2 regions of the Thalassotalea montiporae genome follow, and region 1 is predicted to be linked to the other one. Evidence: predicted binding sites of a transcription regulator. Region 1 holds the regulator's gene; the other holds the start of a gene.
What was found. The regulator NrdR, encoded in region 1, represses ribonucleotide reductase genes. The targets are predictions, from matches to a motif close to AAACACNANATNTNGTGTTT.
Positions count from the first base shown of each region.

Region 2: nrdA (class 1a ribonucleoside-diphosphate reductase subunit alpha) is a predicted target of NrdR. The motif match lies at 4,416-4,435, and genes of this name have one in related genera.

Region 1 is NZ_JBQRUO010000006.1:136,572-152,487, reverse strand. It holds gene ACSLUR_RS15965 (cytochrome b) at 1-212, opposite strand, end outside; gene ACSLUR_RS15960 (flagellar motor protein MotB) at 423-1,382, opposite strand; gene pomA (flagellar motor protein PomA) at 1,394-2,158, opposite strand; gene xseB (exodeoxyribonuclease VII small subunit) at 2,501-2,746, shown strand; gene ispA ((2E,6E)-farnesyl diphosphate synthase) at 2,765-3,655, shown strand; gene dxs (1-deoxy-D-xylulose-5-phosphate synthase) at 3,670-5,532, shown strand; gene ACSLUR_RS15935 (methyl-accepting chemotaxis protein) at 5,632-7,665, opposite strand; gene ribBA (bifunctional 3,4-dihydroxy-2-butanone-4-phosphate synthase/GTP cyclohydrolase II) at 8,224-9,333, opposite strand; gene ACSLUR_RS15925 (riboflavin synthase) at 9,358-10,014, opposite strand; gene ribD (bifunctional diaminohydroxyphosphoribosylaminopyrimidine deaminase/5-amino-6-(5-phosphoribosylamino)uracil reductase RibD) at 10,072-11,196, opposite strand; gene nrdR (transcriptional regulator NrdR) at 11,271-11,726, opposite strand; gene acs (acetate--CoA ligase) at 12,186-14,129, opposite strand; gene ACSLUR_RS15905 (methyl-accepting chemotaxis protein) at 14,713-15,916, shown strand, end outside.
Region 2 is NZ_JBQRUO010000009.1:36,972-52,887, forward strand. It holds gene ACSLUR_RS17775 (diguanylate cyclase) at 1-287, shown strand, start outside; gene yfaE (class I ribonucleotide reductase maintenance protein YfaE) at 375-656, opposite strand; gene nrdB (class Ia ribonucleoside-diphosphate reductase subunit beta) at 710-1,840, opposite strand; gene nrdA (class 1a ribonucleoside-diphosphate reductase subunit alpha) at 2,045-4,309, opposite strand; gene ACSLUR_RS17795 (HAD family hydrolase) at 4,693-5,400, opposite strand; gene ubiG (bifunctional 2-polyprenyl-6-hydroxyphenol methylase/3-demethylubiquinol 3-O-methyltransferase UbiG) at 5,400-6,110, opposite strand; gene ACSLUR_RS17805 (Mpo1 family 2-hydroxy fatty acid dioxygenase) at 6,418-6,951, shown strand; gene ACSLUR_RS17810 (DUF2375 family protein) at 7,006-7,275, opposite strand; gene gyrA (DNA topoisomerase (ATP-hydrolyzing) subunit A) at 7,756-10,476, shown strand; gene serC (3-phosphoserine/phosphohydroxythreonine transaminase) at 10,576-11,667, shown strand; gene aroA (3-phosphoshikimate 1-carboxyvinyltransferase) at 11,717-12,997, shown strand; gene cmk ((d)CMP kinase) at 13,217-13,912, shown strand; gene rpsA (30S ribosomal protein S1) at 14,001-15,665, shown strand; gene ihfB (integration host factor subunit beta) at 15,766-15,916, shown strand, end outside.

The DNA.
Region 1 (15,916 bases):
CGCCAGATAATGCGCAAAACAACGATAACCCCAAGCGACACACCAACTGATAGGTGAAGTTGTAATGCGGTCCAATTCTCCGGCGTTTTAGCCTCGGTAAACCATTGGCGGTAATAAACACTCACATAAGATGCTAAAAATAAAAGTGCCGTTCCCCAGTGAAAACACTTGGCAATGAAACCATAGTCGGTTGATGAATTTTTTAACATCATAAAGCTAGTCCTGTAATTTATGTCTGATTAGCGAATAAACATTGAGTTTAGACTATGCTAACCAAGCGCTAGGCGTATAGCAGATTTACCTTTATTTACATCGACAATGCATTAAGCTAGGTGAGCTGAAAAAAGGCAAAAAAATGGCCGACTATACAGGTATAGTCAGCCATTTTTGGTGCACCTTAAATTCTGTTAGAGAATCAGTCGTTAATTGCCACTGCTCTCACTGATAGAAATAGGTTCAGTGACTTTCGCTTTACCTTGGTTAATCGAAATCTCGACTCGGCGATTGCGACGGCGATTCAAGGCATTGGTGTTTGGCACTAACGGACGCGTGTCAGCGTGACCCACAACAAGTAATCGCGTGGGATCAAAATTCGGCACTTTCACCATTTCATGAGCAATTGCCACAGCACGTTGGCTAGAAAGATCCCAATTTGAGCGGTAAAGCTCTGAATCAATACCTTGGTTATCGGTATTACCTGAAATCATGATCTCGCCCGGTACATTGTTAAGCAAGACACCAATCTCTTGAATAATTGGCTTAAACTTCGGCTGCAAAAATGCAGAGCCTGAAGGGAACGAGCCATTTTCGCGAATACGTATGGTGATTTGTTGCCCTAGTGACTCCAGTTCAATCGCACCGTCTTGAATTTGTTGTTCAAGCTGCTCGGCAATTTTCTTGACGAGCTCATTCACTTGCTCTTGTTGCGCCTGTTCCAGTTGTTGCTGAGCTTGCTCAATTTGTTGTTGTGACATTTGCGTGTCGGTGCTTTGCGATTGACCACCACGTTCAGTACCGCGTTGCTCTTGGCGACCACCCGCAGAAGTTTCATCGCCCGCTTGGAATTCCAACATTTGTTGAGTCATTTCCATGGTTTGCTGCTGGATAACTTCTATCGGCGTTGGCTCAGGCTTACCTGGGCGAAACTCTTTCGCAATGATGCTGGTTCCCTTAGGAATATCTTTCACCTCAATTTTATTTTGCACACCGAAGGCAAACTTCATCGAGCCAGCAATTTGCTTGAACTTCAATACGTCCATTTCCGAGAAGCTCAATAGCAAAACGAAAAAGCACATTAACAGTGACATCAAATCCGCGAAAGTTCCCATCCACGCAGGTAGACCTGCGGGCGGGCACTTACACTCAGGAGGTGGAGATGACATGGCTTACCTCACTACTCTTCAGTGGTGTCTATTTTTCGCTTACTTTCTGCTAAATAGTTTTTCAGCAGACCTTCAATAACACGTGGGTTTTGGCCGTCTTGAATCCCCAAAACCGCATCTAAGATAAGCTCTTGGTTTAACTTTTCTTCTGCCATTCGAAGCGATAACTTGTTCGAAATTGGAATGGCAATAACGTTTGCTAAGAAAGCACCGTACAACGTCGTTAATAGTGCAACCGCCATCGCGGGACCAATCGCCTTAGGGTCATCCATGTTAGATAACATCGCAACCAGACCAATCAAGGTACCAATCATCCCCATCGCTGGTGCAACTTCAGCAAGTGCGCCTAGCATGCCAACGCCAGTATCATGACGCTCAGTTGTTAGTGCGATGTCTTTTTGCATGGTGGCACGCACCACGTCGGCATCGTGACCATCAACCAGCATGTCGACACCTTTTTGCATAAAGGCATTAGATATCTCGGCCTCTTCCAGGGCTAAAAAACCGCCTTTTCGCGCTGCGTCCGCCATTTCAACAGACTTTTCAATCAACTCTTCTGGCTTTTCCAGCTTGAACATAAATGCCTTGCCAATGATCTTACCAATGGTAAAAAACTGGCCAAGGTTGTAATTCGATAAGACAACGAAAATTGAACCACAGAATACGATAAGAATTGATTGGGTATCGACAAACATTGAAATGTCGCCACCTAAAATCATCGCCATCACGATGAAACCAATTGCGCCTAACATCCCAATTAGCGTAGCTAAATCCACAAATGCCTCCTAATGTGTGTCTTTAACGAGCAGAACTCTGCTGATAATACATTATCAATAAATGAATCGCGACCTGTATTACAGCCTGTTACACAGATAGTATCGCCCGCAAGGTCAATAACTTAACTTGTTTTTGATTCAGTTCAGCTATCGTTACTATAAGCGGGCGAATATGTGCCATTGATTGACCTAGACGCGCCGCTCATGTACCTTTGCGCCTTATTACTAGGTTGCAATGCTAAACTAACCTTAACCAATCGAAGCGATGCTTATTAAACAGGCAGAGAGTACGTTTGGTCATCACTTGTTTATCATCAAAAACGGGCTATCCGTGGTATAGAAATGGCAAAGAAGAAACTGGAAAATCTATCGTTCGAAGAGGCGCTTGGCGAACTTGACACTATTGTTCAACAATTAGAACAGGGTGAATTAAGTTTAGAAGAGTCAATGGCGATTTTTGAACGCGGCTTAAAGCTTAGTCAATTAAGTCAGCAAAAACTGCAAGGCGCAGAGCAAAAAGTGCAAATGCTGATTAATCAAAATGGTCAAGGTACTTTAACGAACTTTGAACAAGACGATAACGCTTAGTTTAAGGCGATAAAGATTTTGACGACTTTACCTCAACTTAGTGAATATCAAGCACGCGTTAACCAGTTACTTGCCAACAAACTTGATAGTTTACCCGTTAATGACACTAAGCTATTAGAAGCGATGCGCTATGGCCTGTTAATCGGCGGTAAACGCATGCGTCCATATTTGGTCTATACCACAGGTCTAGCTTTAGGTGCCAAACTTGAAGATTTAGACGGCATTGCCTGCGCCTTAGAGTGCATTCATGCGTATTCATTATTACACGATGATTTACCAGCAATGGACGACGATGATCTACGACGCGGCCAACCAACTTGTCACAAGGCTTTTGACGAAGCAACAGCTATTTTGGCCGGCGATAGCTTGCAAACACTGGCGTTTGATTTTCTTGCCAATCACCCGTTTTCAGACTTTGGTCAACAAAAAATGCCAATGCTGTTACAGCAACTAGTTGCCGCGGCGGGTTACCAAGGCATGTGTGGTGGCCAAGCACTGGATTTAAGTGCAACCGATAAGCATGTTTCATTGAACGAGCTTGAAACCATTCACAGACTCAAAACCGGCGCATTATTAAAAGCCTCGGTTACGATGGCCTCAGAATGTGCACCACAAGTTACTGATGAGCAAAAAACGACGCTGGCAACATTTGCCGAGCTCATTGGGCTGGCTTATCAAGTGCAGGACGATATTATCGATATTACATCGACACAAGAGCAGCTTGGTAAGCCTAAAGGCTCAGATATTGAAGCCAATAAATCAACTTACCCAGCACTACTTGGCTTAGCAAATGCTCAACAAAAAGCAGAAACGCTATACCAAGAATCGCTTCAAGCTTTAGCTACTTTGCCCTACAATACCGACACTTTGGCAGACTTTGCGACCTTTATTGTTCGCCGTACTCATTAATTACTAATAAGACTATGACCATTAATCTAGCTGATTATCCTTTATTATCAACGATCAATTCCCCTGACGATTTGCGTTTACTGAGCCAAGATCAGTTAACTAAAGTCAGTGATGAGTTACGAAGCTATTTATTAAACTCTGTCAGTAAAAGCAGCGGCCATTTCGCCTCTGGTTTAGGCACAATCGAGCTAACGGTTGCACTGCATTATGTTTATCGCACGCCGTTTGATCACCTAATTTGGGATGTTGGCCACCAAGCCTACCCACACAAAATTCTAACGGGTCGTCGCGACCAACTACACACGATTCGTCAAAAAGACGGCTTACACCCGTTCCCGTGGCGCGAAGAAAGTGAATACGATGTGCTGAGTGTCGGTCACTCAAGTACGTCAATTTCTGCGGCACTAGGTTTAGCCGTTGCTGCCGAAAAAGAAGCCAAAGATCGCAAAGTAGTTGCCGTTATTGGTGACGGTGCGATGACAGCAGGTATGGCTTTTGAAGCATTAAACCACGGCGGTGACATCAACAAAGATATGTTAGTCATCTTAAATGACAACGAGATGTCAATTTCGGAAAACGTGGGGGCGTTAAATAATCATTTAGCCAAACTACTTTCGGGTAGTTTATTTACGGGCTTTAGAGAAGGTAGTAAACGCTTACTAAACAACATTCCGCCGATCAAAGAATTAGCCAGTCGTGCAGAAGAACACCTCAAAGGCATGGTAGTACCTAGCACTTTCTTTGAAGAATTGGGCTTTAACTACATAGGGCCAATTGACGGCCACGACGTTAATGGCTTAGTTGATACCATTCGCAATATGCGCAACCTGAAAGGGCCGCAAATTTTGCATATCGCAACCAAGAAAGGTAAAGGCTACCAAGCAGCAGAGCAAGACCCGATTAAGTACCACGCGGTACCTAAATTTAACCCTGCTGAAACGTCACTGCCGAAAAGCAAACCAAGCTTACCAACTTATTCTAAGATTTTTGGTGACTGGCTATGTGGCATGGCCGAGCGCGATAGCAAGTTAATGGCAATTACGCCAGCGATGCGCGAAGGCTCGGGTATGGTTGAATTTAGCCAGCGTTTCCCTGATCAATATTTCGATGTTGCCATTGCCGAACAGCATGCCGTGACCTACGCAGCAGGTCTTGCCATTGGCGGCCAAAATGCCGTTGTCGCAATTTACTCAAGCTTCTTGCAACGCGGTTATGATCAGCTGATTCACGATATTGCCATTCAAAACTTACCAGTTTTATTTGCAATTGACCGTGCTGGTATTGTCGGCGCTGACGGCCCTACACACCAAGGTGCGTTCGACTTAAGCTTTATGCGCTGCATTCCAAATATGGTGATTATGACACCGTCTGACGAACGCGAGTGTCAGTTGATGTTAACCACAGGCCACCTGCATAATGGCCCAGCAGCAGTGCGCTATCCACGTGGCAGTGGCACGGGCGCTGAATTGCCGACGCTTGATGAAACCATCACACTAGGCAAAGGCGTGAAAAAGCGCCAAGGTGAAAAAATTGCGATTTTGAACTTTGGTACGGTGTTGGGCGAAGCCTCACAAGCTGCCGAAGCACTTGATGCAAGCTTAGCTGATATGCGCTTTGTTAAACCAATTGATGAAACACTTATCAATGAACTTGCCGACAATCACGATGTGATTGTAACGGTTGAAGATAATGCCATTGCCGGTGGCGCAGGCTCTGCGGTAAATGAGTATTTATTAAGCCAAGGGCGTGCAATAAAAGTGCTTAATATTGGCTTACCAGATGTTTTCATTAAACACGGTACGCAAGAAGAAATTCACCAAGAGTTAGGCTTAGATTGTCAGGGTATTATCGATAAAGTTAACGCGTTTATTGGTTAGTCTCTACGACTCAAACTTCTATGCCTAAAAACCAAAAAAGCCGCTATTGCGGCTTTTTTGGTTTTTCAGTCCATGATCTTCAATTCAGTTAATATTAGCCTAGGTACCTGTTCTAACATTAAAAGCATCAACCGCGCTTTCTAGCGATTGAGCAAGTTTTGCGACCTCTTCACTGTAGCCAAGAGTTACTGTCGATTTTTCACTACTTTGCTGACTCACTAAGGCTACTTGCGAAATACTGTCGTTGATTTCACTACTCAAGTTATTCTGCTGTTGTGCTGCACTTGAAATATCAATACTCATTGAATGCATTTGTGAAATCGCTTGGCTTATCGTCGTCAGTGTTTCTAACAGTAACTCAGTGTCTGTCTGACAACGGGTTGCGTTGTTTTTCCCTTGCTCAATCTCCTCTACAACACTGCTCGTTTGTGCCTGTAGCGAATCAATCATGGCATTAATTTCAGAGGTTGATTCTTGTGTACGACTGGCAAGCATACGTACCTCATCGGCAACCACTGAGAAGCCTCGACCTGCTTCACCAGCACGTGCAGCTTCAATTGCAGCATTAAGCGCCAATAGGTTAGTTTGATCAGCAATACTTTGGATGGTTTCTAAAATACTACTGATATTGGTTGCTTCTTGATTCAACAAGCTGACTTTGCCAGCGGTATTTTGCAGCAACATCGTCAAATCATTAATCTTACCTGCCGTGCTATTAGCACGCTGTTCAAGTTCATTACTGCGATTTAAAGCCTCAGTCATCTGATTTTCAGCATCGGTTGACTTAGCCAATACTTCGTCCGCATGTTCACTGAGCGACAGGGTATTATGATTAACTTCATCAACCGTTGATTGCTGAGAATCTAGTGAGGTAGCTACCGCTTGTAACTCAGTTTGTGAGCGATTAGCCGCTTGCGCCAGTGCATTAGCATTTTGCCCAATATCATCAATTAGGGTTTTTAAGTGTGATACCACAGAGTTGACGTTTTTCGATAGCTGACCGTATTCATCCTCACTAACCACATCCAACTGCTTAGTCAGATCCCCCTGAGCAATACGATTCAACACTTCATTGATATGAAAGAGCGGCTTGATCATCGCACGAATTGTCAAAATTGCGATGGTGACACTGACAAGCATAATAACCGCCAAAATAATTAAGGTTAGTGCTTGGCCATTATCAACATCGTCAAAAACATTTTGCTGTAAATTCGATAAGTTAGAATCAACTTGTTCAAGCAGTTTATCTATGGTCGCGAGCGCTTGTTCTATTTGCTGTTCAGAGCGATTAGCAGCCTGTATTAGGTTTGCTCTGTTTTCCAATTGTTCACGCTTGATAACAAACAAACTACGTTCATTGGTGAGCTTGTCATTCGCCTGTTCAAACTCACTGACAAACTGCTCAATAAGCCCTTGCGTGTCATAGTCTTCGCCTTGCCTAACCAAATAGCCGACTAAATCTTTAATATTCAATAAAGACTGTTCGATTAGCTCTTGGCTTTGATTTAGCTCCTCTAAATCATTGATACTAAGTACACTATTAGCGGCATCGGCAAGGTTGATTACATAACCCTCTATTTGCCCAGCAGAGCCGATAATCCGGTCGACAATTGCTTGCTCTTTATCATCTTCCAAATACGTTAAGTCAACGAGCAAAGCTCCCGCTTCATTAAGATTAGCACCAACCTGTTGCTCAACACTTGTGAGTGACTGGGCTAGAGAAAGTGATTTAGACTGAAAGCTAAACATATTCGTCACTGTTTGTGCGAATAGTGACTGCTCTTGCTCAAAGGCGCTTAGCTGCTGGGCTAGCGCAGTAGGTAATGATAATCGATCGAGGTTTTGCTTTGCTTCGCTAAGCCTGACGCCTTGATTGCCAAAGCCTGATTTAAGAATTGAAAGCTGCTGCTCGCTATCTACGGTGGTAATTTGGGAAGCTTGCTTAGCTTGTTTTAGCAAGCCGATTTGCAGCCCAGTACTTTGTTTTTGCACGGGTATCGCAATACTGTCAACTTCTTTAGTCGCCTGCTCGATATCGGCGAGAATGCCAATGGAGCTGACACTAGCAAAGATGAGCAGTAAAAGTATGACAACGAAGCCAAGAATGATCTTATGGGCAACCTTTACATTCATATGAACACCTACTTGTAATATCTGTATTTATTATTTTTTTGCTGAATTACTGCTATTCAAATTACATTATTATGTAGCTGAATTTATTAGCTTATTTTTTATATCAGACACGGTTATTAAAACAGCGATACAGGTAAATGAAAAGATAAAATGAAAGTTTTTTGAGCGAAACTATGTCGTTATCTTGTTAGCGGTTGTGTCAGACGTTTAGGCTTATATCATTAATTAAACGTGTAGGCATAAAAAAAGCTACTGACATCAGTAGCTTTTAATACCAACTTGAATAATTATTTGATCACTCAGCGAGAATTTAAAGGCTCATAGACAAGGCTTGGCGTGTAGAGAATGGTTATTCCCTTGTCAAACGCCATAACGCAGTATATGAGCCTTTAAAACTCGCCCTTGGGAATGCATAAGCAGCATGATAACTGCACAAAATTCACTTGATGTAGAACAACTATATCGTCATACATTTCGTTTGTTCTAATACTGCTTATGTCATTCTGAGAGACTAAATAATTAATCAAGTTGGTATAAATTGGTTAAATCTTATCTAACTTACTCTGCAAGATACTCAACTACTTCTAAACCAAAGCCCGACAGTGAGTGGTATTTGGTTTGTGAACTCAATAAACGCATCTTGCTAACACCTAAGTTAGCTAAAATTTGCGAACCGACACCAACGTTACGCGAACCAATATGGCGCTTCACTTCTTTGATAGTCTCGCCAGCATCAAGCTTGGCGTATTTTTCAACTTGCTCAATTAAGCTTTGCGGTGACTCGTGCTTACCCAGTAACACCAATACGCCACCTTCTTCAGCAATGCGCTCTAACGCTTTGCCAATTGGCCACTTATTGATGCTATCGCGCTGGCTAAATAATAGATCGCGGAAAGTGTTTTCCAAGTGCACACGAACTAAGGTCGGCTCTTCAGCTTTGATTTCACCTTTGGTCAGTGCGAAATGTGTTTGGCCATCAATGGTGTCTTTGAATACCGTTAGATCAAAATCACCAAAAGCGGTTGGCAGCTTACACTGTGAAATACGCTCAATCGTGGTTTCATTAGCATTGCGGTATTCAATTAAGTCGGCAATGGTGCCCATTTTAATACCGTGCTTTTCTGCGATTTTTTCTAAATCAGGACGACGCGCCATGGTGCCGTCTTCATTCAAAATTTCAACAATCACCGCTGCTGGCTCTAAGCCTGCTAAGCGCGCTAAATCAACACCTGCTTCGGTATGGCCAGCACGATTTAACACGCCACCGTCTTTAGCAATCAACGGGAAAATGTGGCCCGGTTGCACAATAGAGTTTTGGTCGGCATCTTTTGCCACCGCCGCTAAAATCGTGGTTGCGCGATCCGCTGCTGAAATACCCGTTGTTACACCCTCAGCAGCTTCAATTGATACGGTAAAGTTAGTGGTAAACTGTGCGTCATTTTTTTCTACCATCAAAGGTAACTTAAGCTTTTGACAACGCTCAGCCGACATAGGTAAACAAATCAAACCACGACCGTGAGTAGCCATAAAGTTAATCGCTTCTGGCGTTACCAACTCGGCAGCCATAATGAAGTCACCCTCATTTTCGCGATCTTCATCATCCATCAAGATCACCATTTTACCGAGCTTGATGTCATCAATAATTTCTTGTGGCGTATTTAATTGCATAGCTGCCTCTTGTTTAGCCTTTCGTTACTTAATAAAGCCACTGCGTGCTAGTAAGTCATGACTAACACCAGAGGAAGTGGTTGGCTGATGGGATTTTGTTAATAAACGCTCGATATAACGAGCAACCACATCAACTTCAATATTGAGCTTAGTGCCGACTTGGTAGTCAGCAATGATAGTTTCTTGCGCTGTGTGTGGCACAATCGTTAAGCGGAATTGGTCACTGGCAAGGCTATTAACCGTTAAGCTTACGCCATCAATGGTAATAGACCCCTTTTCCGCGATATAAGGGGCGATATCCGCCGCCATCGTAATCCAATAATCCCAGCTATTACCTGATTGTGTAATCGACGTTACTTCTGCTACCGCATCAACATGGCCTGAGACCATATGACCGCCAAAGCGCGTTGTTGGTAGCATGGCTTTTTCCAAGTTAACCTTTTGGCCTACTTGATAATTCGCAAAGCCGGTGCGCTTTAAGGTTTCGTTTGAAACATCTGCGGTAAAGCTGCTATCGCTATAGTGCACGACCGTTAGGCATATACCATTGGTGGCTATTGAGTCGCCTAATTTGACATCAGCCATGTCTAATTTACCGACATTAACGGTAATCGCAGCCCCTTGCTGGTTCATTTGAATCGCTGCGATGGTGCCCACAGCTTCAATAATTCCGGTAAACATATCTTTTCTCTTTACGTTATAAGCTCAATGACTTACCGCGCTTAGCTTTGACAAAGCTTAACGACTAGTAAATTGCGCGGTCACTTTAATATCTGTGCCAACCATAGTGACATCACGAATATTAAGCGCCTTTGCTTGCTTAAGTTTTGTAATACTTGGCATTGCGCATAAGCCTTTGCCATCAGCCCCCATCAATTTGGGCGCTTGATACAAGATTAATTCATCTACCAAGTTTTGTTCGATAAACGCACCAGCTAAGCGCTGACCCGACTCAAGTAAAATATCGTTTAAGCCAAGCGTGCCGAGATAAGCCAACGCCGCCGCTAAATCAATTTTTCCATCATGTTCTTTTATCGCTACTTGGCTGACAAAATGCGGCCAGTCTTGCTCATTTTCAACCTTAGTTCGCAGTAAAATTAAGGGATGAGGAGATTCGAACATCGGCAAGTCTGGTGTTAAACGCTGCTGACCATCAATCACTACTCGCACTGGCTGACGTAAAGCCTCTGCAGGATAATCGCTGGCAAGTGAGCCAAGCTCTTGATGTCGCACGGTCATTTTCGCACCATCCATTAACACAGAGTCAGCACCCGTCAGCACAGCACAGCTTTGCGCGCGCAAACGTTGTACGTCTTTACGTGCTTCTGGAGAGGTAATCCACTGACTTTCACCGGATGCCATTGCCGTTTGACCGTCCAAGCTGGCTGCAAGTTTACAACGAACATAAGGCATTTGGGTGCGCATCAATTTAAGAAAGCCTTGATTGAGCTGCTCGGCTTCATTAGCAAGTAAACCATAGGCAGTTTCAATACCTGCGCCTGCGAGCATATCAAGGCCACGACCGGCAACTTGCGGATTAGGGTCAACGTTGGCGGCAATCACTTTTGCCAAGCCATTATCAATCAAGGCCTGTGCACAAGGTGGTGTGCGGCCAAAGTGTGAGCAAGGTTCCAATGTGACATATGCTGTGGCACCACGTGCCTGCTCACCTGCTTCACGCAATGCATGAACTTCAGCATGTGGCGTACCAGCTTTTAGATGCGCACCTTGGCCAACAATTTGACCGTGTTTAACAATGACACAACCAACACGAGGGTTAGGTGAAGTGGTGTAATGCCCTTGTTTTGCCAGCTTTATGGCTAGTGCCATATATTGATGATCTTGGTTGCTAAATTGTGTCAACGTTGTTCTCAATCAAACCTAACTTAAACTTTAAAATACACCTAAAAAACTTAGATATTCTGCTTGGTGTTTTGTTACTTCTCATCGCCCAGACGAGCAATCTCTTCACCGAACTCTTTGATATCTTCAAATGAACGATATACCGAGGCAAAGCGAATATAAGCAACTTTGTCGAGTTCTTTAAGCTGCTCCATAATTAAGTTACCTAGCATTTCTGAGTCTAGCTCGCGCTCACCGGTTGCACGCAATTGCGATTTAACCTTATTTACCGACAGCTCAATTTTTTCGATGCTAACAGGTCGCTTTTCCAGTGCACGTTGCAAACCGCTGCGCATTTTGTCTTCGTTAAACGGCTCTCTTGAGCCATCGCGTTTAATAATACGCGGCATCACCAATTCGGCAGTTTCAAAAGTGGTAAAACGCTCATGACACTCGCTACATTCGCGACGACGTCTGATTTGGTGACCATCAGCCACAAGTCGTGAATCGATCACTTTAGTATCAGTTGCAGAGCAAAAAGGACAATACATGAAATCGCTCGATAGGTTTTAAATTGTCGAGCATTTTAATCGAAAACAAACAGTTAAGCGAAAGCTTTATGATGCCTTTTATCGCAATTAGGTGAGTAAATGATATACCCATGCTGTTTCAAGATGCTTGAGGTCAGCGCTGTCACAGGGATTCAATGTCAAGGCGCAGCTTGCCGGAATGGTCACTCCCTTTCAATAAGCTGCAACGCAGAGATTGAATTCCTGTGAAGCGCCCTCTCTCTACCTCAAAAAAATGGGTTGGATTAAAAGCGATTTATGCTGCTTTATTGATTTTGCTTTCCATGCAACAAAAGAGGTGCGTTCATTCTCTGTAATCAATGCCTTCCCTAAAGCGCTTTTAATTCCAACTGAAACAAGCACTTTGAAGTAGCATGGGTATTTGACACACCGAAAACAGCAAACTAGCAGCACTCGGTGTGTTTTAACTAACTAAGACAGCTAGCCATGAACGATGCGATTGTCGATAAGATCATTAACGACACTTGGGTCGGCTAAGGTTGAAGTATCGCCGAGATTCTCCAACTCATTTTCCGCTATTTTACGCAAGATACGGCGCATGATTTTACCAGAGCGTGTTTTTGGTAAACCCGGCGCAAATTGAATGTAATCAGGCTTAGCAAAGCGGCCTAGCTCTTCTGCGACCAAGGCTTGCAACTCTTCGGTAAGGGATTGTTGGCAGTCAACTCCCGACATCAAGGTAACGTAGCAGTATATGCCCTGTCCTTTGATTTCATGCGGATAGCCAACCACTGCTGCTTCAGCCACTTTAGGGTGCAAGACCAACGCACTTTCGATTTCTGCTGTTCCTAATCGGTGACCGGAGACATTAAGCACATCGTCAATGCGGCCGGTGATCCAGTAAAAATCATCGGCATCACGCTTAGCGCCATCACCTGTAAAATAATAGCCCGAGTATTGGCTAAAGTAGGTATCAAAAAAACGCTGATGATCGCCGTATACAGTGCGCATTTGTCCAGGCCAGCTGCCTGTCATCACTAAGCGACCACGTGCTTCACCCTCAAGAACGTCGCCCTCTTTGCTGACAATCGCTGGTTTTACACCAAAAAATGGTTTGCCCGCCGCACCTGGTTTCATATCGACAGCCCCAGGTAGTGAGGTAATTAAAATGCCACCAGTTTCAGTTTGCCACCAAGTATCAACAATTGAACAGCGGCTTTGGCCAACCACTTCATAATACCAGTGCCAAGCCTCAGGGTTAATTGGCTCGCCAACCGTGCCTAACAAACGAATACTTGAGCGGTCATGCTTTTCTACCAGTTCATCACCTTGCCCCATTAGTGCACGTATTGCCGTTGGTGCGGTATAAAAAATATTAACCTGATGTTTCTCACACACCTGCCAACATCGTCCTGCATCTGGATAAGTCGGTACGCCTTCAAACACTAAGGTCGTTGCACCATTGGCCAATGGACCATAGAAAATATACGAATGACCCGTTATCCAACCGGCGTCAGCGGTACACCAATAAATCTCACCTTCTTGGTAGTCAAACACATATTTATGCGTCATCGCGGCATACAAAATATAACCGCCACAGGTATGCAGTACCCCTTTAGGTTTACCGGTTGACCCTGAGGTATAAAGAATAAATAAAGGGTCTTCAGCGTCCATCACTTCAGGCTCACACATTGGCTCGTAGTGATTAATCACTTCCTGATAATTGACATCTCGCTGATCTTGCCAGTTAACTTCAACGCCAGTACGTTCGACCATGATCACCGAGTGGACATCGGGGCAATCAACCAGCGCTGCATCAACATTTGCTTTCAGCGGTATTTTTTTACCGCCACGAACACCTTCATCAGCAGTGATCACTACCTGACAGTCAGCATCTAGCACACGTGCTTTTATCGATTCGGTAGAAAAACCGCCAAACACCACTGAGTGCACCGCGCCAATGCGTGCACAAGCGAGCATGGCATAGCCCACTTCGGGGATCATCGGCATGTAAATACAAACTCTATCGCCTTTGTTAACACCGCGAGCTTTTAACAAATTAGCCAAACGACAGACGTTATCGTGCAACTCTTGATAGCTAACTCGAAAGTCATCCGTTGGCTCATCACCTTCAAAAATAATGGCGGTTTGGTTTGCTTTACTCGCTAAATGGCGGTCGATACAGTTGTAGCTAACATTGAGTTGCGCCCCTTTAAACCAACTGATGCCTGCGGTTTGAAAATCAACCTCAGAGACTTTTTCCCAAGGTTTATACCAATCAATAAATTGCTCTGCTTGTTCAGCCCAAAATACGTCTGGTTGTTCAATCGATTGCTGATACATTTGCTGATATTTATTAGCGTTAATATGTGTATTTTGTGTTGCCTGTGGTGATACCGGATAACGGCTCAATAGTTCCTTCATATCCTGACTCTTATTGTTGTAATAGTTTGCTGTATTAGCGTGTATATGTTGTATTAGCGTGTTGTAATCGTTTGTTTTTATTATTTTTTGATAGTGGATAAAAACGTCTGCGCTAGCTGTTCATTTATGTTTCTTCTTGTGCTGTATTCGAATGTTTTGGCTTCATTCTTAATCGCTTTGTATAAACTATCATCAAATTATCATTAGCACTACACCTTGACTTCTGTCTGTACTACTACAGCAATGCATCTAGCTACGCTTGCCGAATAGCAACTTCTTCCGCTCCTCATTGAAATGCTATTCGACCACTTACTTAGCAAGTGGCGCCAGCTAATTTTATGAAGTTTTTGTTTAACTATTTATCTAACTAATTATCTAACTATTTATCTAACTAAAAGGTTCGTTGCAGATTTCTAGTTTTAGAATTTTTCCCAACCGCGCCATTGCTGCATTTAAAGTGCAAAAAAGCAGGAAAAGTCAACAGGATATATTAGCGAATCGGAACGCTACTTTTAGTGGCAAAACTTCTCAAAATTGAAATTTATGTTCTACAGTTTAGATAGCTAAAATTAGAGGACAAAGTATGAATTTTCTTTATCGACTTTCTATTGCTCAAAAAATTTATTTGATACCAGTAATAGGCACGATCAGTTTTACCATTTACCTCGCCCTCTCCATTTTTAATGCCACTAACAACGTTGAACAGCTTTCACGCGTTAAAGACGTTCAGTTTCCTGTCGTCCAGTTATCTGAAGCTGCTGCCGTTGATATTGTAAGGCTATCGGAAATTCTCAATGCTGCGGTAACCACAGGGGATGAAGATGGTATTGCTTCAGCAGACGAGTTATCAGAAAAGATCATCGATTCCATCACCCAAATAGGTGCAACTGACCAGCAGTTTATATCTGATCAGCAAAGCCTGTTAAACGACTTCAATAGCTATTACCAACAGGCTAGAACGCTGAGCAGTGGCATGATCAATGACACCATAGATTTTGAAAAATTGCCCGAAATGGGTAAAGCCATGAATGCTGCCTTTGAGCAGGCAAAAGGTGGTCTGGAAAGCTTTAATAAAACGCGAGTACAAGAATTTGAGCAGGCAATTACCGATGCTAATAGCTCCGCAGAAACCTTAGTTAATATTGGGTTTATTGTCGGTATTATTACGATTATTCTGCTATTTGGCACCGCAATACCGATTATTTCAGGCATTAGATCGTCGTTATCGAGCGTAGTTAATTCTTTGCAAGACATCGCAGAGGGTGAAGGAGATCTAACGGTACGACTAAACTCGAAAAGCATCGATGAAATAGGTGAGCTTGTTAATCGCTTTAATATGTTCATTGAAAAGCTGCAAAACACCATCAAACAAGTGGTCGATATCGCCTTACCGCTTTCACAAATGGCAAACTCAGTCAGTGCTAATGCGGAACAAACCAATACCATTACTCAGCTCCAACAAGATGGTGCACACAACACCAAAGCCGCTGTTGATGATTTAAACCACAGTGTCAAAAGCGTTGCTGATAGCGCCGCCCTAGCTGCCGACACAGCAACACAAACTCGTACAATTTCTACTGAAGGCGCGGATGTTGTTGCCAAGACGGTTGAAACAATTCACCAACTGGCGAAAACCGTTGAAGATTCTTCCGAAGTGATTGACCACCTAGATAGTGACGCTAATCAAGTAGGCGTTGTGCTTGACGTGATCAGAGGCATTGCCGAACAAACTAATTTATTGGCGCTTAACGCAGCAATTGAAGCGGCGCGAGCGGGCGAGCAAGGAC
Region 2 (15,916 bases), on a different contig from region 1:
TATTCAAAGAAATACTGAAAATGTTCTTCGATGATCATCATCAAGATGGGGTTAAAATTCAGCAGGCAATAGATACAGATGACCAGGCGAGTATGAAACACTTAGTACACACCCTTAAAGGGGTTGCCTGTTCAGTTGGCGCAATGCAGTTATTTGAACGAGCTAAGCAATTAGATTTTGCTGTTAACGATGGCGATAAGGAAAGTTATCAAGGCTTGTTTGACAATGTTTCGTTTGAATTAGATCGGGTAATTACAGGTATTAAAACAGAGCTAAATATTAGTTAAACGGATACGTCGCAACAACAAACAGTTGCTATGATATACGATAAAAAAAACCAGCTCACCGCTGGTTTTTTTATGCTTGCTGTCATATCAATCTATGGTTAGCTCAATATCGCTAGTGGGCACACAACAGCACGGAAGAATTTCCCCTTCACTAACAAAAGCCAGTGGCTCCCCTTGCGGGTATCGAATTTGCCCTTTATCAAGTTTGACACGGCAAGCACCACAGAATCCATCTCGACAATGGTAATGCACTTCGATGTTAGCTTCTTCTAAACACACCAGCAAATCTGGCTGTTTATCTGTGAATATAACCTCTTGGCCATTGGCGATTACCTTGTGTGGACTATCGTTAGTATCGCTTTCACTCATTTTATAAAACGATAGCCCTATAGCTTTTCAATATCATCGATTTTATTGAAGATCTAAAGGTCAAACTCTTCGAAATCGTCTTCCGCGACAGCAGCATCTACTTGACCAACTAAGTAGCTGGAAATTTCAGACTCTTGCGGTGCTACTTGTACGTTATCACTCACCAAGTATGCGTTCATCCATGGTAGTGGGTTGCTTTTCACGTTAAATGGCGATTCTAGGCCGATAGCGTTCATACGCTGATGACTAATGTATTCAATGTACTGGTTTAGTATTTGAGCGTTTAAGCCGATCATTGAGCCATCTTTAAATAGGTACTCTGCCCATTCTTTTTCTTGCTCAACGACATCAAGGAAAATTTGACGGCCTTCTTCTTTAAGCTCATCAGCGATTTCTTTCATTTCTGGGCAATCTTTACCAGACATCCAGTTGTTAAGAATATGCTGAGTGCCGGTTAAGTGTAATGCTTCATCACGGGCAATCAGTTTGATGATTTTTGCATTACCTTCGAGTAACTCACGTTCTGCAAAGGCAAAAGAACAGGCAAAACTGACATAAAAACGAATGGCTTCTAATGCATTGACCGAGCAAATAGCAAGGAACAAGCGCTCTTTCAATTTACGCGTGCTCACTTCAACCATTTCCCCTTCAACTTCATATGTGCCTTCGCCTTGTGATTGAAGTAATTGCGTTGTCAAAATCACGTCATCAAAGTACTTAGCGATACTGGTTGCACGATTTAAAATCGCTGGATTGACCACAATATCGTCAAATACTTCACCAGGCTCAGTAAATAGATTACGCAGAATATGGGTGTATGAGCGAGAGTGGATGGTCTCACTAAATGCCCAAGTTTCAATCCAAGTTTCTAACTCTGGCAATGAAACTAGTGGCAATAGAACAGCGTTAACTGAACGCGCTGCCATACTATCTAGCAAGGTTTGATACTTTAAATTCGAAATGAAAATATGCTTTTCAGATGGCGTTAAGCCTTGCCAATCAGCGCGGTCTTTTGAAACGTCAACTTCCTCTGGACGCCAGAAGAAGGAAAGTTGCTTTTCGATTAGCTTTTCAAAAGCCATGTATTTTTGTTGGTCGTAACGAGCAACGTTAACACTATTACCCAAAAACATCGGTTCAAGCAGGGCGTTTGTTGGGGTTTGATTAAAAGTTGTATAAGTCATTAATAACTCCAAATGTCGTACTTAGCTGACATTTTTGAATGTGCATCTTGATTGCTATTGTTCTAATTTACTGTTTTTATCTTGCGTATTCGCATGTTTAAAACTGACGCTTCAACACACGAACAAGCCGCATGTCATATTATGCAGCTAGCAACTAGGCTATTTGCATTGACCATGCGGCTTTGTATTACGGAACGTGTAAAGTTAAATCTTACACGCGCCGCCTTCACAGCCGTCATCTTGCTGGCTGTCGTCTGCACCATCACGAGTATTGTGGTAGTACAAGGTTTTAACACCGAGTTTGTATGCCGTAAGTAAATCTTTGATGATCTGCTTAACAGGTACTTTGCCGCCTTCGTAACGCGATGGATCGTAATTCGTGTTGGCGGAAATCGTTTGGTCGATAAACTTCTGCATAATACCAACAAGCTCTAAATAGCCATCGTTGCTCGGAATGTTCCAAAGCAACTCGTAGCTATCTTTTAAACGTTTGTACTCAGGTACAACTTGTTTTAACACGCCGTCTTTACTTGCTTTAATACTGATTAAGCCACGTGGTGGTTCAATACCATTAGTCGCATTTGAGATTTGCGATGAAGTTTCAGACGGCATCAAAGCTGATACTGTTGAGTTACGAACGCCGTGTTCTTTGATGCTTTCGCGTAACCATTCCCAATCAAGGTGAAGCTGTTCGCCAGTAACTTTATCGATATCTTTTTTGTACGTATCGATAGGTAGAATGCCTTTACTTAATTTTGTTTCATTAAATAACGGACATGCACCTTGTTCTTTCGCCAATAAGTTAGACGCTTTTAGCAAATAATACTGAATGGCTTCGAAAGTGCGGTGCGTTAGGTTATTAGCGCTACCGTTTGAATAGAAAACACCGTTTTTCGCTAAGTAGTAGGCGTAGTTAATAACACCTATACCCAAGGTACGACGACCCATAGTTGCACTGTGTGCAGCAGGAACTGGGTAGTCTTGATAGTCTAACAGGCTATCAAGTGCACGAACGGCTAAATCTGCAAGGCCTTCTAATTCGTCTAAGCTTTCAATGGCTCCTAGGTTAAATGCCGATAGGGTACAAAGTGCAATTTCACCATTAGGGTCATTTACATCTGCCATTGGCTTAGTTGGTAAAGCAATTTCTAAACATAAATTACTTTGGCGAATAGGCGCTTGTGCAGGGTCGAATGGACTGTGTGTATTACAGTGGTCAACATTCTGCAGATAGATACGACCTGTGCTCGCGCGCTCTTGTGCAAACAAACCAAACAGTTCTATCGCTTTAATACGTTTCTTACGAATTGACTCGTCTTGCTCGTATTTTACGTAAAGCTCTTCAAATTTGTCTTGGTCTTCAAAGAACGCGTCGTATAAGCCTGGTACGTCACTTGGGCTAAATAGCGTGATTGATTCACCTTTGATCAAACGCTGGTACATCAGCTTGTTGAACTGTACACCGTAGTCTAAGTGGCGAACTCGGTTCTCTTCTACACCGCGGTTGTTTTTAAGCACTAATAAGCTTTCTACTTCGAGATGCCATAGCGGGTAGAATAGGGTCGCTGCGCCACCACGTACACCACCTTGAGAACAGCTTTTTACTGCCGTTTGAAAGTGTTTGTAAAAAGGAATACAACCAGTATGGAAGGCTTCACCACTTCGAATTTCGCTACCTAGTGCACGAATTCTACCGGCGTTAATGCCAATACCAGCGCGTTGCGATACATATTTTACAATTGCGCTAGACGTTGCGTTAATTGAGTCTAAGCTGTCGTCACACTCAATCAATACACATGATGAGAATTGACGTGTTGGCGTACGTACACCAGCCATAATTGGTGTAGGTAATGAAATTTTAAAGGTCGAAATAGCGTCGTAGAAGCCTTCGATGTAACGCAAGCGGCTATCAGCTGGATACTTAGCGAATAGGCAAGCAGCTACTAAAATATAGAGGAACTGAGCACTTTCATAAATTTCACCCGTCACGCGGTTTTGAACCAGGTACTTACCTTCAAGTTGCTTTACGGCAGCGTAGCTGAAATTAAGATCACGACGGTGGTCGATGTAGCTTTCCATTTGCTCAAATTCAGCTTGCGTATAATCAGCCAATAAATGCTGGTCATACTTACCACTTTCAACCATGTTAACAACATGATCGTATAGTTTTGGTGGTTCAAATTGACCATAAGCCTTTTTACGCAAGTGGAAAATTGCTAATCGTGCTGCAAGATACTGGTAGTCAGGTGATTCTTCAGAGATCAAATCCGCAGCTGCTTTGATGATAGTCTCATGAATGTCAGATGTTTTAATTCCATCATAAAACTGAATGTGAGACTTTAATTCAACTTGCGAGACAGAAACGTCATCAAGGCCTTCTGCAGCCCAAGCAATTACTTTGTGAATTTTTTCCAGATCAATGGCTTCTTTATTACCATTTCGTTTAGTTACAAAAAGATTACTATTCATGAAAGACCTTGAGTGTGTTTTATTCTTCTTATTTTTTGAGCAGATACTGTTGCGTAATTACTCAAATCTAGTAAACCACTAGGACTAGTGGTTATTTGAATAATCAATACACAATATATTGGGTTATTTAAAAAATATGATCACAAGATAATGAGGTTTGACGGTTATTGCAAGGGCAAAAAATTAGAGTGATTATTTAATAATCTAGCCTAAAATTGACTGGTTAGTAATGACTAACGTAGTAGTACGTTTTAATTTTGCTTTAATAAAAACGCAATGGTTTTTTTGCACTTTTTTGCCGTCATAGAATGATTTATTACATTAAATTCCGCTTTTTATTTCTAATTTGAATATATGTTTTGATCTCTATATATATCAATGGCTTAGCCATTTGGTGATTTTGTGAACAGAAATTCCATCTTGTTAATTTCACTTGGATGAGCACAGTGAATATCTGCCTGCCATGTCGTTAGGTCAGTATCGCTAGCGATGTATCCCCAGCCAGCAATAATGGTGCACATATTAGCTGCGTTACCTGCTTCGATATCGCGTGGCGCATCGCCAACATATAAACACTCATTTGGTGTTACTCGAATCTCATTGGCAGCTTGTAGTAGTGGTGCAGGGTGAGGTTTACGCTGTGCTAATGAATCTCCACCAAGCACAGAGGCGGCTGACTTTAGTTCAGGGAAATGAGGCAAAAGCACATGCGTTAGGCCAATGGGTTTATTGGTGACAATTCCCCAAGGGATTTGGTGTTGCTCAAGCTTTTCAATAAGCGCTGCTACTCCAGGGTATAGGCAGGTATGCTCGGCAATGTGATTCTCGTAGTAATCGAGAAATTCAATACGCAATTGTTCATAATCAAAGTTTTTTAATCCAGCACCAAAGCCCAGCTCTATCAAGCCTTTTGCACCATCTGAAGCAACCGGTCGATAACGCTCGCGTGGAACTTTGGGTAAACCGTGACTGGTTAGCACCGCATTTAATGCCTCGCCAAGGTCATTTGCGGTATCGAGTAGTGTGCCGTCTAAATCAAACAAAACACCTTTGTAATGTGGTACGCCATTTAATGTTGATGACATCGTCATTAGCCAACCTTTTGACAGCAGATAATATAGTTAACGTCTAAACTGCCACCCAGTTTATGATTCTCTGTGATCGGGTTGTAGTGAATGCCAGTAGCGTCAATACATTTCAATCCGCTACTTTCAGCCCAGCCTATTAGTTGCGATGGTCTAATGAATTTGTCGTGATCATGGGTGCCATCAGGCACAATCTTTAAGACCTTTTCAGCTGCTAAGATTGCGAGTAGGTATGATTTAACTGTTTTATTTAATGTAGAAAAGAAAACATAACCGTTTGGTTTTACCATGTCTGTACAAGCTTGGATGATAGAGGCTGGATCGGGCACATGCTCTAGCATTTCCATACAAGTCACCACATCGAAGTGCTCAGGGCATTGCAGCGCTTTTTGCTCCGCTGGAATTTTTTCGTAGTTAACATCTACACCAGATTCCAGTGCATGCAACTTAGCAACATTTAGTGGCTCTTCGCCTAAATCAATGCCAGTAACCTTAGCGCCTAATTTAGCGAGGCTTTCTGACAAGATACCGCCACCACAGCCAACATCAAGTACTTGCTTTTCAAACACTGACTCAACATGCTGCAAAATAAATTGACGTCTGAGTGGGTTAACTTGGTGAAGCGGTTTAAAGTCGCCCGTTAAGTCCCACCATTGGCTAGCAACTTGTTCGAATTTAGCGATTTCTTGAGGGTTTACATTGATTGAGTCTGACATAGGAGGGTTTCTAATTGCTTGAGTCTCTATATTATTTAATTGGGATTTTAAACTAAGCGTTTAGCGAAACCTAGCGCTGAGAAAACAAAAAACTAATAAAGTTGCTCACATCAGTTCAAGTACTAATTCAGGCGACAGTTTGAGTGAAAAAACTGAATATCGTTCAGGCTCGATAGTGACTAAATCTCGCTAAGATTGATTTTTAATCACTAACTACTTAGATTGAAGAAGAGAAAGCTATCGATATTAAATCGAACAATAATTAAAAAATAACAACAATAAACAGCATTAACAGAGCAAAATTATTATGAAGAGCGTTATAGAACAATTAGCCAATTATAAAAGTGTTCATTTAAACAAGAACAATATCAAAAGCCATATTGTTGGCGTCCCGATGATCATATGGTCGATAGCCTTATTGTTAAATACGTTGAGTTTTGAGGTCACAATTTTCGGGCATGAAATAGTTATAGGCTTAGCTATCGTCGCCGCACTTGTTGTATTGCTATACTATTTTGCATTGCATGTGCCGCTAGCCTTGATGATTGCATTGCTCTTTGGACCTTTAGTGATTAGTACACAGTTAGTGGTCGATATGGGGCAACCAGTGCTTATTGCATTGGGCGTCTTTTTCATTGGTTGGGTGATTCAATTTATTGGCCACGCCTATGAGCGAGCTAAACCTGCTTTTATAGACGACATTAATCAGCTGCTGATCGGTCCATTATTTTTAATTGCCGAATTGTATTTTGCGCTTGGCCTAAATAAGGAAATGGCGGATGAAGTTCATCAAAAGGCCGTTGAGAAGCGTAAGTTGTTTGAGCAAGCCAAAGCGGTTTGATTAAAAAGCTGCTTGATCATGTAGCATAATTTGAAAGATGACAGGCAAGCACGATTAGTGGCTTGCCGTCATCTCATGGATTGTGCTGTTATCATTTGATGTGAAGTTCTCGCTGCCAATACGATCACCTAGTCCACTTAATACGGTAACCATACCTTTACACACCGCAAGAATTTGTTTGTTTTGTTTAAAATCGTTGGGTAATACAACTCGCCCATTGTCACGGCGAGGGTAACGACCATAATGATGCTTAAGTTGAACGTCATTATTGTCTAAATACAATACGGTCACTAGCTGCTTATTGTCAGACACGGAATCAGTCATCACTTCTCCTGATTAAAAACTAATCTCATATTACACCCGTTCATCGGTGTGTGTCTTTTTCAGACTGTACTAATTTGTAATCGAAATGTAGTAGGTATAGATGGAGCAGAGAATGTCAGTCCTTGCTAGAAGAAAAACCAGAGGGTTATAACACCTTGTTGCTTAATTTGATTTTGCATCTATTAAATCGATTAATTGTAGAGTTTGATTAATAACTGAGCGATTAATGACGAAGTTAGTATTTTAGTCAATATTAAGTCTTAACTTGGCTTCTAGATAATTTAATTTATCGCTTAGTTATCAATTGCTTATTGGCTCATGTTTGACATGCTCGGCAAAGCTTGAAATTGCTGGCTTTAATATGCAAAACTAACCGCTACAAAGCGTTATGGCATCCCCTTTTTTTGTGGTAGTATGCTGGCCTTAAATTAAAATAATAATTTCGAAAATTTCTGTATTAAATAGGGATACCATCGATTTATGTCCGATCTGGCAAAAGAAATTCTCCCAGTCAATATTGAAGACGAGCTGAAAAGCTCTTACCTCGATTACGCGATGAGTGTAATCGTGGGCCGTGCGTTACCTGATGTACGCGACGGTCTAAAGCCTGTGCACAGACGCGTACTATACGCCATGAACGTACTGGGTAATGATTGGAACAAACCTTACAAAAAATCAGCACGTGTTGTTGGTGATGTAATCGGTAAATACCACCCACACGGTGACACTGCGGTATACGACACAATCGTTCGTTTGGCGCAAGACTTCTCAATGCGCTACATGCTAGTAGACGGCCAAGGTAACTTTGGTTCAGTTGATGGTGATTCAGCGGCGGCAATGCGTTACACCGAAATTCGCATGAATAAAATCTCGCATTCTATTCTTGCTGACTTAGAGAAAGAAACCGTTGATTTTGTGCCTAACTACGATGGCACTGAGCAAATTCCAGAAGTCATGCCAACCCGCATTCCTAACTTGTTAGTGAATGGTACCTCAGGTATTGCCGTTGGTATGGCGACGAATATTCCGCCGCACAACTTAACTGAAGTCATTAACGGTTGTTTAGCCTTAATTGATAACAGTGAGCTAACGATTGATGACTTGCTTGAATACATCCCTGGCCCTGATTTCCCAACCGCGGGCATTATCAGTGGTAAAGCGGGTATTATTGAAGCGTACAAAACCGGTCGCGGTAAAATAAAGATCCGCGCTCGCGCTGAAATTGAAGTTGACGATAAGTCAGGTAAAGAAACTATTGTAGTTCACGAATTACCTTACCAAGTTAACAAAGCGCGTTTGATTGAAAAAATGGCCGAGCTGGTTAAAGAAAAACGCTTGGAAGGTATTTCAGCACTGCGTGATGAGTCTGATAAAGACGGTATGCGTATGGTCATCGAAGTTAAGCGTGGTGACGTGGGTGAGGTTGTTCTAAACAATTTGTACAAGCTAACCCAAATGCAAGTGTCTTTTGGTTTAAATATGGTGGCGTTAACTGACGGCCAGCCGAAACTATTTAACCTAAAAGAAATGCTTGAAGCATTCTTACTTCATCGCCGTGAAGTAGTTACTCGCCGTACGATTTTCGAATTACGCAAAGCACGTGATAGAGCCCATATTTTAGAAGGCTTATCAATTGCACTTGCTAACATCGACCCAGTCATTGAGTTGGTGAAAAGCTCAGCTAACCGCAGAGAAGCTGAAGAAAAACTAGTTTCGCAAGGCTGGGCATTAGGTAATGTTGCTGGCATGCTTGAAGCAGCTGGCTCAGATGCAGCTCGCCCTGAGTGGTTAGAGCCGCAATACGGTATTCGCGATGGTCTTTACTACCTAACACCAGAGCAGGCGAAAGCAATTGTAGATTTACAGTTGTACAAGCTTTCTGGTATGGAACACGAAAAGATTCTAAACGAGTACAAAGAGTTATTAGACTTAATTGCTGAACTACTGCACATTCTTAACTCGCCAGCGCGTTTGATGGAAGTGATCAAAGAAGAGCTAGAAGCGATTCGCGATGAGTTTGGTGATGAGCGCCGCACAGAAATTACCAGTGCTTCTCATGATATTTCACTTGAAGACTTGATTAACGAAGAAGACGTTGTTGTAACGCTTTCTCACGAAGGCTATGTGAAGTATCAAGCACTGACAGATTACGAAGCACAGCGCCGTGGCGGTAAAGGTAAAGCGGCTACTAAGATGAAAGAAGAAGATTTCATCGAGCGCTTATTAGTGGCTAATACCCACGATACTATTTTGTGTTTCTCAAACCGCGGTAAACTTTACTGGTTGAAGGTTTATCAATTGCCACTGGCGAGTCGTACGGCTCGTGGTCGTCCAATTGTTAACTTATTGCCACTTGAGAGCGACGAGCGTATCACGGCTATTTTACCGGTACGTGAATACGAAGAAGATAAATACATTATTATGGCGACTGCGTCTGGTACGGTGAAGAAAACGCCATTAACGGCATACTCTAACCAACGTGCTAACGGTATTATTGCCTTGAACCTACGTGATGATGATACGCTGATTGGTGTTGATATCACTGATGGTTCAAACGATATCATGTTGTTCTCTGACGAAGGTAAAGTAGTTCGCTTTAACGAGAAACAGCGCGATAGCGAAACTGGTGAAGTTAAACGCGATCCAGAAACTGGTGAAGAGCTGTTAGCGCTTCGTCCTATGGGTCGTACCGCGACGGGTGTTCGTGGTATTAACCTTGAAGATGGTCAAAAAGTGGTATCACTTATCGTGCCGAAAAATGGTGGCGCGGTCTTAACCGTTACTGAAAATGGTTACGGTAAGCGTACAGAGCTAGCTGAATACCCGGCGAAGAGCCGTGCAACCAAAGGTGTTGTATCAATCAAAGTGAGTGAGCGTAACGGTAAAGTGGTTGGCGCCGTTCAAGTTGAAGATAACGATGAAATCATGATGATCACTGACAGCGGCACACTAGTACGTACACGCGTTAATGAAGTGAGTGTGATTGGCCGTAACACACAAGGTGTTCGATTAATTCGTACTGCAGAAGATGAGCACGTAGTGGCACTTCAGCGTATAGATGAAATCGAAACCGAAGAGTTAGTTGACGGCGACATTGTTGAAGGTGAAGTGGTTGTAAGCGACGGTGAAACATCGCCTTCGTCTGATGCTTCTGCAGCTGAAAACCTCGATGGCGAGTCGTATAGCGATCCCGACGCCTAACGCCCAAGGTATAAGATAAAGGAAAAATGGGCGGTTTATCCGCCCATTTTTTTTCGCTAAATAAAATGATAGTTAAAACAGTTAGAAGGAAGTGTTGAGATGTCTGCAACCTATAATTTTTGTGCAGGACCAGCGATGTTACCAACGCCAGTTATGGCAAAGGCACAAGCTGAATTTATCAATTGGCAAGACAATGGTTGCTCGGTGATGGAGCTCAGCCATCGTAGTAAAGTTTTTATGCAGCTTGCTGCCAAGGCTGAAGCTGACCTCAGATCACTAATGAACATTCCTACTAACTATAAAGTGCTATTTATGCATGGTGGTGGTCGTGGTCAATTTTCTGCGGTGCCACATAATTTACTACCTGAGGGCGGAAAAGCGGATTACGTGATTTCAGGCTCTTGGTCAAAAGCTGCAGCCAAAGAAGCCGCTAATTACGGTGAAATTAATACCATTGAAGTTGTCACTAAGACAGAAGACAGTCAAACGGTGCTAGCGCCAGCTGATTGGGTATTGTCTAAAGACGCAGCTTACGTGCATTACTGCCCGAACGAAACGGTTGATGGCATTGAAATCTTCGATATTCCAGAAACAGGAGATATTCCGTTGATCGCCGATATGTCGTCAACAATCATGTCGCGCGAAATCGATGTTAGTCGCTTTGGTTTGATTTACGCTGGTGCGCAAAAAAATATTGGCCCGTCCGGTCTAACTATTGTTATTGTGCGTGAAGACCTATTAGGTAACGCCAGATTAACCACGCCATCTGTGTTTAATTACGAATTCGCTGCTAACAATGATTCAATGTATAACACACCACCAACCTTTGCCTGGTATTTAGCAGGCTTGGTATTTGAGTGGCTAACTGAGCTTGGCGGTGTTGCAGCTATCGAGCAAGTAAATAAAGAAAAAGCTGCTTTACTTTACGACTATATTGATAGCAACGACTTTTATGTTAATAACATTGATAGCCAGTATCGCTCGTTAATGAATGTGCCATTTTGGTTAGCAGATGAATCGCTAAATGATGCTTTCCTAGCAGAGGCTGAGCAAGCGGGTTTATTGGCACTAAAGGGCCATCGCAGTGTTGGCGGTATGCGCGCCAGTATTTATAACGCCATGCCATTGGCAGGCGCAAAAGCATTAGTAGACTTTATGGCGGATTTCGCTGACCGTAATAAATTGAAGTAAATAGAGTCACTAAATCAAAGTGATTAAAGAGATTGAAGGAAGTTCTATAGTGGAACAATTAACACTACAACCGATCAACAAAATTGACGGTGAAGTATTTTTACCGGGCTCTAAGAGTCTTTCAAACCGTGCCTTATTGATTGCCGCTTTGGCCAAAGGCACGACGAAGATTACTAACTTATTAGTGAGTGAAGATATTGAGCATATGCTCAATGCACTCACGAGCTTAGGCATTGAATACCAATTAAGCGATTGCGGCACTGAATGCATCGTGGCTGGTAACGGTGGCTTTTTCAAAGCGGAAGCGCCACTTGAGCTATACCTAGGTAACGCGGGCACGGCGATGCGTCCACTATGTGCAGCATTAGCGGCGAGTGAAGGTGAATTCGTATTAACGGGTGAGCCGCGCATGAAAGAGCGCCCAATTGGCCACTTAGTTGATTCACTCAACCAATTAAATGCCGATATTGAATATCTAGAAAACACAAATTACCCGCCATTAAAAATCAAAGGTAAAACCCTAGGTGGCGATCGTGTAACCATTGACGGTTCAATTTCAAGTCAGTTCTTAACGGCAATTCTGATGATTGCACCGTTATTACCAACTGATACAAATATCGAAATTGAAGGTGAGTTAGTGTCTAAACCTTACATTGATATCACGCTTGATATTATGGCCAAATTCGGTGTTGACGTTGAAAATCAAAACTATCAATCATTCATTGTCAAAGGTCAGCAAAGCTATCAAGCACGTGAACGCTACATGGTCGAAGGTGACGCATCGTCTGCTTCTTATTTTTTAGCGGCGGGTGCGATTAAAGGCGGAGAAATTACCGTACATGGTGTAGGCACCTCAAGTGTTCAAGGTGACAAGCACTTTGCTGATGTGCTCGAAAAAATGGGTGCTGAAGTGATTTGGCAGGAAGAGTCCATCACGGTTAAAGGCAAACCGTTAATGGCAGTTGATATGGACATGAACCACATTCCAGATGCGGCAATGACAATCGCAACAGCTGCTTTATTTGCCAAAGGTACGACGAGTATTCGCAATATCTATAACTGGCGAGTCAAAGAAACCGATCGTTTATCGGCAATGGCGACTGAGCTACGTAAAGTAGGCGCAGTAGTAGAAGAGGGTGAAGATTACATCTCAGTCACGCCGCCGGAGTCGCTAACACACGCTGCTATTGATACCTACAACGATCACCGCGTCGCGATGTGTTTCTCGCTGGTGGCGCTAAGTGACACCCCAGTGACAATTAACGATCCTAAGTGTACGGCGAAAACCTTCCCTGATTACTTTGATAAGTTAGCGCAAGTTTCCAGCTAACCATTTCAGTTCACTTGTTGCCTTTGACGTAGATCAACTTTAGCAGGTTAAGCAAAATAAAAGTTGAACTAGTCAGGCAACAAGCCTTCTAAGTAAAGCTAAAAAATAAATCCGCGCATTAGCGTTATCCAAGAAATATTAAAAAACAAATTTTTGAACGATTTTCGCTATTAATTCCCGTATAATGCGCCCGATTTGCGACATTAGGAGATAAAATGTATGCAAGAAAGCATTCCCGTAATCACGATTGATGGCCCAAGCGGTGCTGGTAAAGGCACTGTTTCACGATTAGTAGCAAACCAATTGGGCTGGCAACTTTTAGACAGTGGCGCGATTTACCGCGTGTTAGCTGTGGCTTTGCTGCATCACAACATTGAAGTTGAAGAAGAAGAGCCGCTAATTCCTATTGCGGCACATTTAGATGTGCAATTTGAAATTACCGAAGATGGCGAAAGCAAAGTCATTCTCGAAGGTGAAGATGTCTCTAATAGCATTCGCACCGAAGAAGTTGGCGCGTTAGCGTCAAAAGTGGCGGCATTTCCACGTATTCGCGAAGCCTTACTACGACGTCAACGTGCATTTCGCGTTGAGCCGGGTTTAGTGGCTGATGGTCGCGATATGGGTACAGTGGTATTTACTGATGCACCAGTAAAAGTATTCCTGACGGCAAGTGCGGAAGAACGTGCCGAGCGACGATTTAAGCAGTTGAAGGAAAAGGGCTTTGATGTTAAAATCGGGCGCCTTTTGGATGACATACGTCAACGTGACGAGCGAGATCAGAACCGTGCGGTCGCTCCGCTTGTTCCAGCAGAAGGTGCGTTAATTATTGATTCTACTGAACTTTCTATTGATGAAGTGGTCAGCAAAATCCTTTCATTTACCAATGAAAAATTAACGCAAACGGAAACCATTTAAACTTTGGGTACGGATACACAAAGTATTTTTAACAACCCCATGAAACACTGATGTTGATTGGATTATTTATACGAGTTCATATACAGGTATGACTGAAAATTTTGCACAACTTTTTGAAGAAAGTTTAAAAGAGATCGAAACGCGCCCTGGTTCAATTATCAAGGGTACTGTTGTAAAAATCGAAAAAGACAACGTTATTGTTGACGCTGGTCTTAAGTCTGAGTCAGTAATTTCTATCGACCAATTCAAAAACTCTGCTGGTGAAGTAGAAATTGAAGTAGGTTCAGAAGTTGACGTTGCTTTAGATGCGACAGATGACGGTTTCGGTGAAACTGTACTTTCTCGTGAAAAAGCAAAACGCCACGAAGCATGGCAAGTGCTTGAAAAAGCTTACGAAGAAAAAGAAACTGTTATCGGTGTTATCAACGGTAAAGTTAAAGGTGGTTTCACTGTTGAAGTAAGCAACATTCGTGCATTCTTACCAGGTTCTCTAGTTGACGTTCGCCCAGTTCGCGATACAGCTCACCTAGAAGGTAAAGACCTAGAATTTAAAGTTATTAAGCTTGATCAGAAGCGTAATAACGTTGTTGTTTCTCGTCGTGCTGTTATCGAATCAGAAAGCAGCGTAGAACGTGACGAGTTACTAGAATCACTACAAGAAGGTCAAGAAGTTAAAGGTATCGTTAAGAACCTTACAGACTACGGTGCATTCGTAGACTTAGGCGGTATCGACGGTCTTCTTCACATCACTGACATGGCTTGGAAGCGTGTTAAGCACCCAAGCGAAATCGTTAACGTTGGTGACGAGATTCAAGTTAAAGTTCTTAAGTTCGACCGTGAGCGTACACGTGTATCTCTAGGTATGAAGCAGTTAGGCGAAGATCCATGGGTAGCAATTGCTAACCGTTACCCAGAAGGTTCTAAGCTTTCTGGCCGCGTAACTAACTTAACTGACTACGGTTGTTTCGTTGAAATCCAAGAAGGCGTTGAAGGTCTTGTTCACGTTTCTGAAATGGATTGGACAAACAAAAACATCCACCCATCTAAAGTTGTTAACTTAGGTGACACAGTTGAAGTACTAGTATTAGAAATTGACGAAGAACGTCGTCGTATTTCTCTAGGTCTTAAGCAATGTGTACCAAACCCTTGGGAAGAGTTCGCTAAGAACTTCAACAAAGGTGACAAAGTTACTGGTAAGATCAAGTCAATCACTGACTTCGGTATCTTCATCGGTCTTGACGGTGGCATCGACGGTCTTGTTCACTTATCTGACATTTCATGGAACGGCGGTGAAGAAGCTGTTCGCGAATACAAGAAAGGTGACGAAATCACTGCTGTTGTACTTCAGGTTGACCCAGAGCGTGAGCGTATCTCTCTAGGTGTTAAGCAAGCTGAAGACGATCCGTTCAATATGTATCTGACAGATAACAAAAAAGGTGCTATTGTAACTGGTAAAGTAGTTGAAGTTGACGCTAAAGGCGCTAAGATTGAATTAGCTGAAGGTGTTGAAGGCTACCTACGTGTTTCTGACATTTCTCGTGACCGCATCGAAGATGCAACAACTGAATTATCAGTAGGCGACGAAGTTGAAACTAAGTTCATGGGTGTTGATCGTAAGAACCGCACAATTAGCTTATCTATCAAAGCGAAAGATCAAGCTGAAGAGCGTCAAGCGATGGACAACTTGAACCAAGCAGACGATGCTGGTTTCACTAACGCTATGGCAGAAGCATTCAAAAACGCTAAAGGTTAATTGCTTTAGCGCTTAAGGTGAGGAGGTGTTGCTATTTACTAGCCACCTCCTTGATTGTTAACTGCATTAGCGTGATGCTGAATGACAACTGGGAGGTCTAATGACCAAGTCAGAACTCATTGAAAAATTAGCGGAAAGTTTAACTCACATTCCAGCTAAAGATGTTGAATCTGCTATCAAAGAAATTCTGGAATTGATGGCGCAATCTTTATCGAAAGGAGAGCGTATTGAGATTCGAGGGTTTGGTAGTT